Linked DNA regions of Sporomusa sphaeroides DSM 2875. The protein of the gene in region 1 interacts with the protein of each later gene in a pairwise test. Links are inferred from orthologs where the notes say so. Each region holds a gene or a part of one and is shown on either strand. Other genes may lie near its edges.

The links.
Region 2: the proteins of SPSPH_RS07400 (region 1) and SPSPH_RS04190 interact in binary tests that used the Escherichia coli proteins (3 or more experiments, as listed by UniProt). The link is inferred for Sporomusa sphaeroides DSM 2875 from one-to-one orthologs.

The regions. Positions count from the first base shown.
Region 1 is NZ_CP146991.1:1,671,969-1,679,363, forward strand. What follows is about bases 2,095-5,053. They hold SPSPH_RS07400 (glutamate-5-semialdehyde dehydrogenase), read left to right. Parts: upstream 2,095-2,926; coding sequence 2,927-4,180; downstream 4,181-5,053. Other genes in these bases: SPSPH_RS07395 (IS110 family transposase), read right to left, coding at 2,095-2,676; SPSPH_RS07405 (hypothetical protein), read left to right, coding at 4,200-4,358; nadD (nicotinate-nucleotide adenylyltransferase), read left to right, coding at 4,530-5,053. Also shown: ribosome assembly RNA-binding protein YhbY, read left to right, coding at 1-230; proB (glutamate 5-kinase), read left to right, coding at 252-1,379; more of SPSPH_RS07395, read right to left, coding at 1,501-2,094; more of nadD, read left to right, coding at 5,054-5,144; SPSPH_RS07415 (RNA recognition motif domain-containing protein), read left to right, coding at 5,264-5,515; bis(5'-nucleosyl)-tetraphosphatase (symmetrical) YqeK, read left to right, coding at 5,858-6,418; SPSPH_RS07425 (LCP family protein), read left to right, coding at 6,502-7,395. UniProt on the Escherichia coli protein: Catalyzes the NADPH-dependent reduction of L-glutamate 5-phosphate into L-glutamate 5-semialdehyde and phosphate. The product spontaneously undergoes cyclization to form 1-pyrroline-5-carboxylate.
Region 2 is NZ_CP146991.1:974,703-981,957, forward strand. What follows is about bases 3,861-6,679. They hold SPSPH_RS04190 (sulfate/molybdate ABC transporter ATP-binding protein), read left to right. Parts: upstream 3,861-4,642; coding sequence 4,643-5,716; downstream 5,717-6,679. Other genes in these bases: cysW (sulfate ABC transporter permease subunit CysW), read left to right, coding at 3,861-4,621; SPSPH_RS04195 (adenylyl-sulfate reductase subunit alpha), read left to right, coding at 5,785-6,679. Outside these bases: SPSPH_RS04160 (EamA family transporter), read right to left, coding at 1-528; SPSPH_RS04165 (hypothetical protein), read right to left, coding at 701-916; SPSPH_RS04170 (hypothetical protein), read left to right, coding at 1,111-1,299; SPSPH_RS04175 (sulfate ABC transporter substrate-binding protein), read left to right, coding at 1,638-2,717; sulfate ABC transporter permease subunit CysT, read left to right, coding at 2,735-3,574; more of cysW, read left to right, coding at 3,743-3,860; more of SPSPH_RS04195, read left to right, coding at 6,680-7,255. UniProt on the Escherichia coli protein: Part of the ABC transporter complex CysAWTP involved in sulfate/thiosulfate import. Responsible for energy coupling to the transport system.

The DNA.
Region 1 (7,395 bases):
TGCAGATTGGTAAAAGTGGCGTAATCGACACTGTTACGGAAAGTGCTGAACAAGCATTGGCTGCCAGAGAAATTATCAAAGTCCGGGTGCTGCAAAACAGCCCGGAAGAACCGAAAGCTGCTATTGCCGCACTCGCAAAGGCTACCGGTGCAGAATTAGTACAGGTAATTGGCCGCAACGGCTTACTTTATAAAAAAAATGAGGAAAAATCAAAAATAGAATTGCCGTGAATTGTGGAGGGGAGTATTAGTATGCTTACCAGAGAGAATTTAAGCAGTGCCAACCGTATTGTTGTTAAGGTTGGAACCAGTACATTAACTCATACGACAGGCAAACTTAATCTTTTGCGGATAGAGAGACTGGCACGTGAGTTGTCTGATCTTGCCAATCAGGGAAAACAGATTATCCTGGTTACTTCCGGTGCAGTTGGTGCCGGCATGGATCGCCTGGGACTTAAAGAAAAGCCCAAGACGATTCCTGAAAAGCAAGCGGCGGCTGCTGTTGGGCAGGGAATTTTGCTGCACATTTACGAGAAAATGTTTGGTGAATACGGTCAGATTGTTGCCCAGGTATTATTAACACGCGCCGACTCTGTTAATCGCAAGCGGTATACTAACTCCCGCAACACATTAATGGCGCTCCTCAATCAGGGCGTCATTCCCATTATTAACGAAAACGACGCAGTTGCCATTGATGAATTGAAAATTGGTGATAATGACACACTTTCCGCCATGGTAGCCAGCATTATTGACGCCGACTTGCTGATCATTTTGTCCGATGTGGAAGGCGTTTACACCGCCAATCCTCAGACAGACCCACAGGCCACTCTGCTTGATGAAATTATGGATATTACCCCGGCGATTGAAGAGTTGGCAGGCGGACCAGGCACTCTTCGGGGAACAGGCGGTATGTATACCAAAATACAGGCAGCGAAAATTGCCGTTAATTCCGGGGTAACCATGGTGATTGCCTCCGGCGGCCGGGATGGTGTAGTTCGTGAGGTACTGCAAGGCCATAGGGTAGGCACGATTTTTATTTCCAAAGAAAATCGCCTGCAAATTCGTAAACGCTGGCTGGCTTTTGGCGCCGGCGTGAGCGGCAAGGTAAAAGTTGATAAAGGGTGTGAACAGGCACTGCTAAAGGGCGGCTCCAGCCTGCTGGCTGCCGGAATAACAGCCGTGGACGGTGACTTTGAGCTAGGCAACACCATCAGTATCGTAAGTGACTGTGGGCGGGAACTGGCGCGAGGCATTACCAATTACGGTGCTGATGATGTGAAAAAAGTCATGGGGGTTCACACCCATGAAATTAGTCAGATACTTGGCTCTAAACCCTATGATGAGATTGTACACCGCGACAACCTGGTATTACTGGTATAGAGAGACTAACTATTAAAAGTCAAGCCCGAAATTGAGGATGGTGGACAAAAAACAGATGGTTCCAAAAAGGGTATAGCAAAGCAGACGTCCACAGGACGCCATGCGGGCTATCGAGAGAGAATCAGGCTGCCAGACGATAAGGCTCGCCGGATTTCACCAGAGCATAAATGAGCCGCACCAGCTTCTTGGCAGCATGAGAGATGGCCACATTGTAATGCTTTCCCTCGGCGCGTTTCCTGGCGAGGTAAGCGGCAAAGACAGGGTCCCAAAGGCAAACAAATTTTGTGGCATTGAAGATGGCATAGCGTAGGTATCTGGAGCCGCGCTTCTCCATATGGGCATAGCAATTTTTAAGCTGCCCGGATTGGTAGGTAGAGGGCGACAGGCCGGCATAGGCCAAAATCTTGTCAGGGGAATCAAAGCGTGAAAAGTCACCCACCTCAGACAGAATCATAGCCCCCATCCTGTAGCCAATGCCGGGAATCGTGGTAATAGGCGAAAGCATCTTGTCCATGATGCGTTGGATGACCTGTTCAATTTCCGCAATCTCGGCATCGAGTTCACGGATGAGCCGGATGGTATGCCGCAGTTCCAGTGATTTCGCGGTCGTCACAGAGCCAATCGATTGCCTGGCGGCTTCACGTATCTCTATGGCTTTGTCCCGTCCGTAACGGCCTTTGGAGGATTCGGCAAGCAAATGGGTGAGCCGCGTCAGATGTGCCGCTGCAATCTGCTTAGCCCCCGGGAACTCATCGAGCAAGGCGTAAACAGAGGCCATATGGAGTGACGATACCAGCTTTTCCAGCTCCGGGAACAGGATGCATACCAGCCTGGCAATTGAGGACTTCAGCTTAGCGCGTACCTTCACCTTGTCGAACCGGTATCTGGTGAGTGACTTTAGCTCCTCATTGTGGTAAGCTGTGTCTGTGTAGGGCTTGAGGCCCACATCAGACATGAGCATAGCCGCAATTGTTCGCGCATCGACACGGTCAGTCTTCGTCTTTCGCAGGGTGAGGCTTTTCCGGTAAAGATTGGTGTGCAAGGGGTTAATGACATAGGTGTCCAGACCATTGTCAAGGAGAAACCCGAGAATGTTGTAGCTGTAGTGTCCGGTAGCCTCAAGCCCTACCTTTATTTTGTCCAGGGGCAAAGAACAGGCACGGATTTTTTCCAACAGGTAGCCAAATCCTTCCATGCTGTTTTGGATGGTGAACACATTTGCAAGGACTTTACCCTCCGAACTGATGATGAAGCAGTCGTGTTTATCCTTAGCGACATCAATCCCGACACAAATCATAGCAAGACCTCCAACGGTATTATTTGATGCTGTACCCACAGAACACTTTGCTCTTGTAACCTTGTTCTACATCAACCGTCTGGCGGTATCTAACTGATTAACAAACCTGCAAAGGGCTGCGGTTGGAGCCTCTCTTGAACCATCTGGTGGTAGGAGATAAAACCAATCCACAGCATCCCTTACAGTGTAGCATATAGCCCTTGGAGAGGGGCTCTAATAACTACTACTCTATAATACAAGGAGACAAGGTATGGATTACATAACTGAACTCACCGAAAAAGGCGGCAAAGCTAAGCTCGCAGCCCGCAAACTGGCGACATTATCTACTGCGGTGAAAAACCAGGCACTCTTGGCGATGGCAGCAGCGTTGGCAGACAATCAGGCAGTAATTATTGCCGCCAATGCCAAAGATATTGCGCAAGCAAGGGAAAATGGCATGGCTAAACCCCTCGTTGACCGGCTGATGCTTGATGAAACCAGAATCAAAGCCATAGCTGACGGCTTACGGCAAATTGCGGCACTGCCAGACCCTGTCGGGGAGAGTATCAGCGGCTGGCTGCGGCCTAATGGCCTTAAGGTCACAAAAATGAGGGTGCCATTAGGGGTTATTGGTATTATTTATGAAGCCCGCCCCAATGTTACGGTAGATGCTGCCGGACTTTGCCTAAAAGCCGGTAATGCCGTTATTTTGCGCGGCGGCTCGGAAGCCATCCATTCGAATACTGCTATTGCGTCCATCCTGGCCAATGCCGCGCAGGCGGCCGGCGTACCGGCAGGAGCCATTCAGCTTATCGAGACCACTGACCGTTTGGCTGTCACTGCCATGCTTAAGCTTAATCAATATTTGGATGTAATTATCCCCAGAGGCGGGGCCGGGCTGATTAAGACTGTTGTTGAAAACAGCACGGTACCTGTTATTGAAACAGGTACAGGTGTCTGTCATACCTTTGTCGATGCTGCGGCTGATCTTACCATGGCTCAGGACATTGCCTTCAATGCCAAGGTTTCGCGACCGGGCGTGTGTAATGCCATGGAGACTTTGCTGGTTCATGAAAAAATCGCGCCTCAGTTCCTGCCTGCCATGCTGGAACGGTATATCCAAGCCGGTGTTGAAATAAGGGGCTGCACCCAGACTATGACATATCATACCGCTGTTAAGCCAGCGACAGAAGCAGACTGGGCGGCCGAATTTCTGGATCTTATTCTGGCAGTACGGGTAGTCGGCAGTTTGGATATGGCGCTGGATCATATTGCAGCATACAGCACGCGGCACTCGGAAGCCATTGTCACCTGCGACTATGACAATGCTAACCGCTTCCAGCAGGAGGTCGATGCTGCTGCCGTATATGTTAACGCCTCAACCCGGTTTACCGATGGTTTTGAGTTTGGGTTTGGCGCTGAAATCGGCATAAGTACTCAGAAGCTTCACGCCAGAGGGCCGATGGGGCTGCCGGAGTTGACCAGCATTAAATATATAGTAAACGGCAATGGGCAAATACGATAGTTTGGCATAGCAGGCACTGATGAATAAGCTAAAACAGCTGTCAGGTTATTATTATGCTGTAATGAATTATTTGCGTACGCCAAAGGGACGGCATGACGCTGTTGATTATGCGCAGGCAGCCGCCCTTATCGCCACAGTAGCTGGCATAGTGTGGTTCATCATAACATGTAGCCGATGACTGACCGCGCTGAGACTCACGCTTCTCCAGGCAAGAGTAAGAGCGATTAAGTCTCCGGATAAAAGCAGCCAAGCTTTGTGGTGCAGCACTTAAATATCTTTTCATGGTGACAAGCATTTGCTATAATGAAAGTGAATTTGGATTTTTTGGATATTTTGAAAGGCAGATACTATGGTGTGCGCAACAGCTAAAGTAGGTATTATGGGTGGGACCTTTGACCCTATTCATGTCGGTCATTTAGTAACGGCGGAAGCTGTCCGTATTGAATACAACCTGGATAAAGTCTTATTTATTCCTGCCAGCAATCCGCCGCATAAACAAGAATCACTGGTTACGCCAGCCATCCACCGTTATATTATGACAGTGATGGCTACTTATTCTAATCCCCATTTTTTTGTGTCAGGCATTGAACTTGAGCGTTCCGGTCCCTCCTATACGGTTGATACTGTCAGAGCATTAATTGATTGCTATGGTGCCAGTACCGAATTTTATTTTATTACCGGTGCCGACGCGGTAAAAGATTTGCCCACATGGCGGCATATCGACCAGCTTCTGGATTTATGTTTCTTTGTGGCCGCTACCCGGCCGGGCTGCATCAGTTATATTGATCAGGTAATAAAACAGTTTGGCGCCAAAGGACGCCGCAGCATTCAGCGGCTGGCCACACCGGAGCTTGAAATATCTTCAACCGATATTCGTGAACGGGTGAAGAAGGGGCGGTCGATTAAATATATCGTGCCGGAAAGTGTGGAAGCTTACATCTACAAGGAAGGCTTGTACCGATAGTAGTCCGCCAATTTAAAAAGGTAGAATCAGGCAGGCATAAATACCGTGCTTTTGCAAATAATGTTAACGTAAAACTTATTTTGTTTAAAAGTATCCTGAGGTAACGGAGGTGATTCCCTTTGGCAAAAACACTTTATGTCGGCAATCTGCCCTGGACTACTACAGACACAGAGCTTGCAGATACTTTCCGCCCACATGGTTCTGTAATTTCGAGCAGAATCATCACGGATAAGGAAACAGGACGTTCCCGTGGGTTTGGGTTTGTAGAAGTAGAGGACGCTGATGCCGACAAAATGATCGAGGCTATGAATGGTTCTCAAGTCGGCGGCCGGCAAATCGTTGTCAATGAAGCTAAGCCACGGCAAGGGTAAAAGGCCGGTGTAGCAGCTTGTAGTTTATAATAAACTGTAACCCTATATATTAACCTCCTATATATTTAGGAGGTTTTTTATTTGCCTCTTTCAGCAAAGCCAGCAGTTTATTGCACAACCTGCCTGCAATTGTTGGATACTATATATGTAAGAGGATTTTTGCAAAAAACTGCCGAATTTTATCTGATGACTAACCCGCTCTAAGACTCCCGTCTTCTAAAAGTGGGAGTTTAAGAGCGGTTATGCCCCTGGATAATAGCGACTAACCTTCAGATGGGGTTTAAAACCCCACCCTGAAGCTAAGTCTACTTTATAATAAGAACAACAAGGTGGTGTCAAATCATGGAGTATAACCAGGCTATGGACAAGCTGTCACAAGTATTGTCTGCCAAACGCTTTCAACATTCATTGGGAGTAAGTCAGACTGCCGGTGAACTTGCCGGCAGATTTGGCGTAGATGTACAAACAGCCCGCCTGGCCGGGCTGTTGCATGACTGTGCCCGCAACATTTCCAGCGATAGCCTATTGCAAAAGGCAGAAGCTTTTGCTATAGTGATGAATGATGTCGAACGTTGCCAACCCGTGTTATTGCACGCGCCGGTCGGCGCGTTTCTGGCCAACACGGAATATGGGGTCGATGATCCTGATATTCTGGCTGCCATTAGGCTTCATACTACTGGCGGGCGTACTATGTCAACCTTGGCAAAAATCATTTATCTGGCTGATTGTATAGAACCGGGCAGGAAGTTTCCCGGGGTAGACAAGCTTCGCCGTTTAGCTGACGCCGATCTTAATGCGGCTTTGCTTGCCGCCTTTGATCAGTCCCTTTACTATGTTATTGAGCAAGGCTTGCTTATACATCCGGCCACAATAGAAGGCCGTAATTATTTATTACAAAGATAAAGAAAACACGGCTTGCGCCGAGCCTTTGGCGGCGGTGGAAGCCGATGTTGGTCCTGTTAATCTCTTGGAGAGGAGATGATACCATGAATGAAGCAGACAATAGAACAAAGCAGCGGCGACGCAAAATTCGCTGGGATCGCATTCTTATTCTGCTGGTGCTGCTGCTGCTGGCGGTAGTGGCTATTGCGGGAGCCACTGTTTATGCATACCTTAGTATGGCTCGTGTACCGGCAGTAACGCCGGTGGTAAAGTCTACCGAACGTCCGCCGGAAACACTTAAGAACAGAGTCAATATCCTACTCCTAGGTCTTGATGATCAAGATCATGAAAACCCTTATGATAAGGCCAGACGATCAGATACCATGATGGTTGCCAGCCTTAATCCGGATGATGGCACAATCAATTTGTTGTCCCTGCCGCGTGACACTAAGGTGAACATCCCCGGACGCAAGGGCTATGACAAGCTTAACCATGCTTACGCTTATGGCGGCGCTGAACTTGCCCGCAGCACCGTGGAGCAGTTTTTGCATATTCCGGTTAATTATTATGTAGTAATTGACTGGCAGGCATTTATCAAAGTCATTGATATTTTAGGTGGTGTGGATCTTTACGTCGAGCATGATATGCACTATCGTGACCCTTATGCTGATCTTACGATAGATATTGATAAAGGCTATCAGCATTTAGATGGTGAAATGGCGGGGCAATATGTTCGATTCCGCAGTGATGAACTTGGTGATATTGGCCGGGTGCAGCGACAGCAGCGTTTTGTAAAAGCCCTGGCTAAAGAGACCATGCAGGTGGGCACTCTCTTAAAGGTACCCGCACTTGTCAGTACCCTTAATCAATATGTTGATACCGATATGTCGGTGATGACTATGGCCAAAGTAGCCAATAGTCTCAAAAGCTTTGACTCAAATAATTTTAATGCGGAAATGCTGCCAGGTGATTTTGCCACCATCGAAGGCTTGAGCTAT
Region 2 (7,255 bases), 700 kb from region 1 along the record:
AGTTTTCTTTTCAACAGAGCCGCTCAGGAAAATGAACGCGGCAAAGGTTAATGCGGCCAACATGCCCCATAGGGTGCCTTGCCAGGAGAGAGCCGCGCGTTCCTGAAACAGAATATTGGCGGCTAAAACAGAACCAATCAGCAGGATTGCAATGGAAATGAGCTTTATGAGTGCTGGCCGTTTTTTCTGCAACACCCACTCAAACAATGTACCGATCCACACAAATTGAAACAAAAAAATAATAGCCAGCGAGGCATCCAGGGTTTGCAGAGACTGGAAATAAAATATGCCTGTTAAGCCGGAGGGAATTCCTGATAACAGCAGCTTTACCGTTTGCTTGCCTGTTAACTTTTGCTTTTTCGTAAATAAAACAACCAGCCACGCCAGCACCGTCCCGAAAAAATACTGTCCCCCGGTTACTGCATTCACGGTGAACCCTGTAGCATAGGCCAGCTTAACAAAGGTCGATAATATCCCATAACAGCAGCCTCCCAGGAAAACAATGAGAGCATAATGCCAGAATTTCATAACAAAGCCTCCTTTTTTGTATGCAAAAAAGCCACACAAATAGCCAATAAGGCATTTGTGTGGCGAAAATAGAGAAGTTCTCTAGAAAAATCCACATACTGAATCAGTTTTAGTATTCCGTTTCAGGATTAGTATAAAGTCTGTTTTGCCAGTTGTCAATAACTGCTAGTACCTAAGCTTTATAATCGACGCGATGGCCGATGCCGGCTTCATTGGCAGGCTGCTGCTGGTTAGATTCCGGCTTGGAGTTGTTTTTCAGGGACTTTTTTGTTTTTACCTGCCGTTTTTGCCTGCTTTGATGCTGCATTTCCAAGTCAAAATAATCGGGCAGGGCTTTCCGGATAGGTAACACCCGCCTTATCGGCTGGATAGGTTCGACTCTTTCCACAGTACCACCTCGCCTTCAAAAAAATTCCCTCTATTCTTTATGCTTTCACATCGACGGCTCACTGGTCTTATTGGTTTTCTAAGTTTTGTCATAGTTTTGTCACAGCTCCGTATTACTCTTAAGTTAGTGATCAGGGAAGATATTTCCTGCACAGCTGGATTAATTTTCCCACAAACTAGCGAGGAGGAGGAAGAATGACCGAAGATGAAATCTGCGATCGAATCAGGAAAATTTGTGATGCGTTACGATTACCCCAGGAAGGGATTGCGGGGGAGGAGCTTATGCAAGAACTGGAGCTGCTTTGCGGCCTGATGCTGAAAAGGCATAACAGTATTGTTCGCACCGCTCCCTGGCTTTCTGACAGGCCAACTCACAGACTTTGAAAAAAGTTCTTGACTATACAGGCTGCACCAGCTATAATGATGAAAAAATTAAATATGAACGGCTCACCAGAAAACTGGAGGCTAACTACTAACAAGTAGTTAGCCATTTTTATTTTCCGCGGTTATATGTTCAGGTAATACTGGTAGTCCACCAAGCCTAAATCTATGGTGTTCTTGTCGCGAGATTTTCCGCCCAACTTCGTTGTCGTCACCTTACATATGTCCGATATGCGCGGTTCCTCCGCCTTGCTGGACAAAAAATCTCGCGCAATTCATCCTATAGCTTTAGACTTGGCAGACTACTGGGCTGAAATAATAATTTATAAGGGGAGATTGTCATGTTTCAATTAGGTGCAAAACCAAGGCCAAAATCTGTGAAAATCTATCTTCTCATTGCTGCTTTGTCGCTTATGGTAGCCAGCCTGGCAGGCTGCGGCAAGCAAGAGGCCGCAGCCGATAAAGGGAAGCCGGCTGCTCAGCCGGTTACGCTGCTCAACGTTTCTTATGACCCAACCCGCGAATTATACAAGGATTTTAATGAATCCTTCGCCAGCCAATGGAAAGCCAAAACCGGCCAAACTGTTACCATTCAGCAGTCTCATGGTGGTTCGGGCGCTCAGGCGCGTGCGGTGCGTGAAGGTATTGAAGCCGATGTTGTGACATTAGCTTTAGCGCCAGACATCGATGCGGTAGCGCAAACCGGAATTATTTCAGCCGATTGGCAAAAACGCCTGGCACAGAACTCTACTCCTTATACATCCACCATCGTCTTTTTGGTGCGCAAGGGAAATCCCAAGAATATCAAAGACTGGGATGATTTGGTTAAACCAGGGATAGCCGTTATTACTCCCAACCCGAAAACCTCCGGCGGAGCCCGCTGGAACCATCTGGCAGCCTGGGGATACTCGTTGAAGCAAAATAATAATGATGAAACTAAGGCCAAAGAATTTTTAACCAAACTATATCAAAATGTACCGGTGCTTGATACCGGAGCCCGGGGCTCAACCACCACTTTTGTGGAACGCGGCATAGGTGATGTCCTGCTGGCATGGGAAAATGAAGCCTTACTGGCAGAAAAGGAATTAGGTAAAGACAAATTTGAAATCATAGCGCCTTCCTTAAGTATTCTGGCTGAACCGCCTGTCGCAGTGGTCGATAAAGTAGTCGATAAAAAGGGAACCCGGCAGATAGCTGAGGCGTATCTCCAATATCTCTATACCGACCAGGGACAGGAGCTTGCTGCTAAACATTACTACCGACCGCGGGCAGAGGCTGTTGCTGCCAAATATGCTAACCAGTTCCCTAAGCTCAGCCTGTTTACGATAGCTGAACTTGGTGGCTGGACAGAGGCTCATAACAAGCACTTTAAAGATGGCGGCATTTTTGATCAAATTTATGAACCAAAAGCCAAACAATAACGAAGTGGGGAATAATCATGAGTCTTAAATCCCTTACTATAACGAAACATAGCATCCTGCCGGGTTTTGGACTCACTATGGGCTTTACCATGTTATATATTGGGCTCCTAGTATTGATTCCGTTATCTACCATTATTCTTACGGCAGCTGGAATAGGGTGGGCAGAGTTTTGGGAAATAGTCACAGCTCCGAGACTGGTGGCATCCTATAAACTCAGTTTTGGCGCATCCCTGATTGCCGCCTCCATAAACGCCATATTTGGCTTATTGGTAGCCTGGGTACTGGTACGCTATTCGTTTCCCGGCAAACGAATTATCGATGGACTTGTTGACCTGCCATTTGCTCTTCCTACCGCCGTTGCCGGTATTACATTAACCACGCTGTATGCTCCAAACGGCTGGATTGGCAGCCATTTGGCCTTACTTGGCATCAAAGGCGCCTACTCGCCTCTGGGGGTTGTCATAGCCCTTACCTTTATTGGATTGCCGTTTGTGGTGCGCATGGTTCAACCTGTCCTGCAAACATTAGACAAAGAAGTAGAAGAAGCGGCGGCCAGCTTGGGGGCTGGTCGCCTGCAAACTTTTACCAGGATTATCTTGCCGGAGATATTCCCAGCCCTCTTGACCGGGTTTGCGCTGGCGTTTGCCCGGGCTTTGGGGGAATATGGATCAGTTGTGTTTATCTCAGGCAATATGCCGATGAAAACCGAGATTACGCCGCTGCTGATTATGACTAAGCTTGAGCAATATGACTACAGCGGTGCCAGTGCCATAGCGGCGGTTATGCTGTTTGTTTCATTTATCCTGCTGTTCGTAATTAACCTTTTGCAGTGGTGGCAGGGGAGACGGCATGGCTGATTATAAATGTAGACTTGATTCAGGTGGAGTTTTACTCCAGCTGAATCCTAGTCGGAATTATCCAGGGGCTTACTCGCTCGCCTGTGCCCGTAGGGGTATAAATCACGCTTATAGAAGCGGGAGTCTTAGAGCGAGTTGGCCATCGGATAGAAGGAGGCGCGACACCTTATGGCCAGTAATATAGCACTGCGGTCAAAAACTATACGGCAAACTCCCGGCTCAACAACCGAACTGCCATTGGTTCGCTGGCTGCTTATTGCCCTTGCCCTCGCATTTCTGGGGTTAATGCTGATTGTTCCTGTCATTGCCGTATTTGTAAAAGCATTTGAACAAGGCTTGGCATTGTATGTTAAAGCCATTACAGAACCGGATGCGTTGGCTGCTATTAAGCTTACGCTGCTGACAGTAAGCATTGCTGTACCGCTTAATACACTGTTTGGGCTGACGGCGGCCTGGGCAATAGCCAAATTTGAGTTCAGAGGCAGAAACTTTCTAATCACACTGATTGACCTGCCGTTTGCTGTTTCGCCGGTTATTGCCGGACTGATTTTTGTATTCTTGTTTGGCAAACCGGGTATCTTCGGCCCGTGGCTGGCTGCCCACGATATCAAGATTATTTTTGCTGTGCCGGGGATTGTTTTGGCCACAGTTTTTGTTACTTTCCCTTTTATTGCCCGCGAACTAATACCACTGATGCAGGCTCAGGGAACAGCCGAGGAAGAGGCGGCATTAACTTTAGGCGCGAACGGCTGGAAAACTTTTTGGCATGTTACCTTACCCAATATCAAATGGGGGCTGATTTACGGCGTTATTCTTACAAGTGCGAGGGCAGTGGGTGAATTCGGTGCGGTATCGGTTGTTTCAGGACATATTCGCGGCCTTACCAACACCATGCCGCTGCATGTTGAAATTTTATATAATGAATACCAGTTTGTTGCGGCATTTGCCGTGGCTTCCCTGATGACGCTGCTGGCCATCATAACCTTAGTTGTAAAAAACATTGCCGAATGGGAAGTGCAGCAGCAAAGCCAGGAGTTAGCTGAGTAGTGTGTACGGGGAGGTAAAGTAATGAGTATTGAGATCATTAATATACATAAGCAGTTTGGTTCGTTTACAGCCTTGAAAGATATCAATCTGACAATTCCAACAGGCGAACTTGTGGCCCTTTTAGGGCCGTCCGGTTCAGGCAAAACGACGTTGCTGCGAATCATCGCCGGTTTAGAGCTGGCCGATCAGGGTTCAATCCTCTTCAATGGTGAAGATACCGCCCAAAGAAATGTCCAACAACGGCAGGTAGGGTTTGTTTTTCAGCATTATGCATTATTCCGCCATATGACTGTTTTTGATAATATTGCTTTTGGCTTACATGTCCGCCCAAGCAAATTGCGTCCTGCAAAAACCGAGATTCAGGCAAAGGTACAAAAACTATTGAGTCTGGTTAAGCTCGAGGGTATGGCTCACCGTTACCCAACCCAGTTGTCCGGCGGGCAGCGGCAGCGGGTGGCACTGGCCAGAGCGCTTGCCGTTGAACCGCAGGTGCTGCTTTTAGATGAACCGTTTGGCGCTTTGGATGCCAAAGTGCGGAAAGAATTACGGCGCTGGCTTAGACAATTGCATGACGAACTTCATGTTACCAGTGTGTTTGTTACCCATGATCAGGAAGAGGCGCTGGATGTAGCAGACCGCATCGTAATCCTTAACAATGGCCGGATTGAACAACTGGGGACACCTGAGGAAGTGTATGAACACCCGAACAGTCCGTTTGTATACGACTTTTTAGGAAACGTAAATTTATTCCGCGGGCGCATTCATCGAGGCCGGATCAGTCTTGGCTCAATTGAACTGGCAGCACCTGATCATATTGATACGCTGGATACACAGGCCGTAAGCTTTGTGCGTCCTTATAACATTGAAGTGGAACGGGAAGGCAAGGGGCAGGAGTTTATTCCGGCACGTATTCTGTATATTCGGGCCGTAGGGCCGACTGTCCATCTGGAATTAAAAAGGGAAGATACCGGCGATTTCGTGGAAGTAGAATTAAGTAAAGAACGATTCCGGGAACTCAATATAAAGTTAGGTGAGCAAGTATTTGTCAAACCTAAAGATCTTCGAATATTTATCCCTGAAGATTATGTTATCTAATGTCAACCGTTCTTCCGGCATTGATTTGGGGGAGATGAATTCAGCGAATGGGAAAGCAGTGTGAAGGTATGAATGTAGCGGAAAAACGTCTGGAAACAGATATTCTCATTATTGGCGGCGGGACGGCAGGCTGTTTTGCTGCCATAACTATTGCCGGGAAGGCTGCGGCAAAAGTCATTATTGCCGAAAAGGCCAATATCAAGCGCAGCGGTTGTCTGGCAGCCGGTGTTAATGCCCTGAACGCTTATATTGTCAAAGGTCAAACACCGGAAACCTACCTTAATTATGTCAAAAATGATGCTGCCGGTGTGGTCAGAGAAGATCTTGTCTATACGGCGGCAGAGCGGTTTAATCAAGTCACCCGTAAAATGGAAGGTCTTGGGCTGGTGATACAAAAAGATGAGCACGGCGAGTATGCTGCCCGGGGAACCAGAAATATCAAAATCAATGGTGAGAATATAAAACCGCTGCTGGCGGAAGCCGTGCTGAACAGTCCGCGCGTTACCGTAATAAACCGGATTAATATTGTTGATTACATTATCAAGGATGGCGCAGTAGCAGGCGCGTACGGGTTTTCCCTGGATTCTCCCACTTTTTACGTTATCTCGGCAAAGGCTGTAATCTGTGCCACCGGCGGAGCCGCCGGGCTTTATCGGCCTAATAATCCCGGTTTTTCCCGGCATAAAATGTGGTACAGTCCATTTAATACCGGCGCAGGTTATGCCATGGGAATCAGGGCAGGTGCGGAAATGACCACCTTTGAAATGCGTTTTATTGCTTTGCGGTGTAAGGACACCATCGCCCCCACCGGCACGATTGCCCAGGGTGTTGGCGCACCGCAGGTAAACAGCCAAGGGGAAGAATATGAACAGCAATATGGCAATATGAGCACTGCCAACCGCCTGTATTCTACCGTCATGGAAAATAGAAACGGCAGAGGGCCCTGCTTTTTGCAAACGAAAGCCATTTCTCCGAAACAGGAGGACGAATTATATAAAGCCTATCTGAATATGGCTCCGTCCCAGACGCTGCGATGGCTTGAGCGGCAGGGACCTGCTTCAGAAAATGTAGAGATTGAGGGAACCGAGCCTTACATTGTGGGTGGACATACGGCCAGCGGGTACTGGGTGGACACCAAACGGGCAACCACCATTAACGGACTCTACGCAGCCGGCGACGTAGCCGGCGGCTGCCCGCAAAAGTATGTGACAGGCTGTTTTGCCGAGGGCGAAATTGCTGCTTTGGCAAGCTTAGAATATATCCGGGATAAACATAACCGGTGGCCCGGACAAAACGAAATAGACAATAAAATTGCGGCATTGCAACAACTGCTGCAGGCAGAGCCGGCACTTCATACTGCCGAAAGCATCGAAGAAGCCATGCAGAAAACCATGGATGATTATGCAGGAGGCATTTCATCAGGCTACATCTTTAATTACCAGAAACTACAGGTGGCCAAACAGCGCATTGAAGAGCTGCTGGAAATGTGCGGCCAGTTAAGAGCCAGCGACATGTACCAGCTGCTAAGCATCCAGGAGG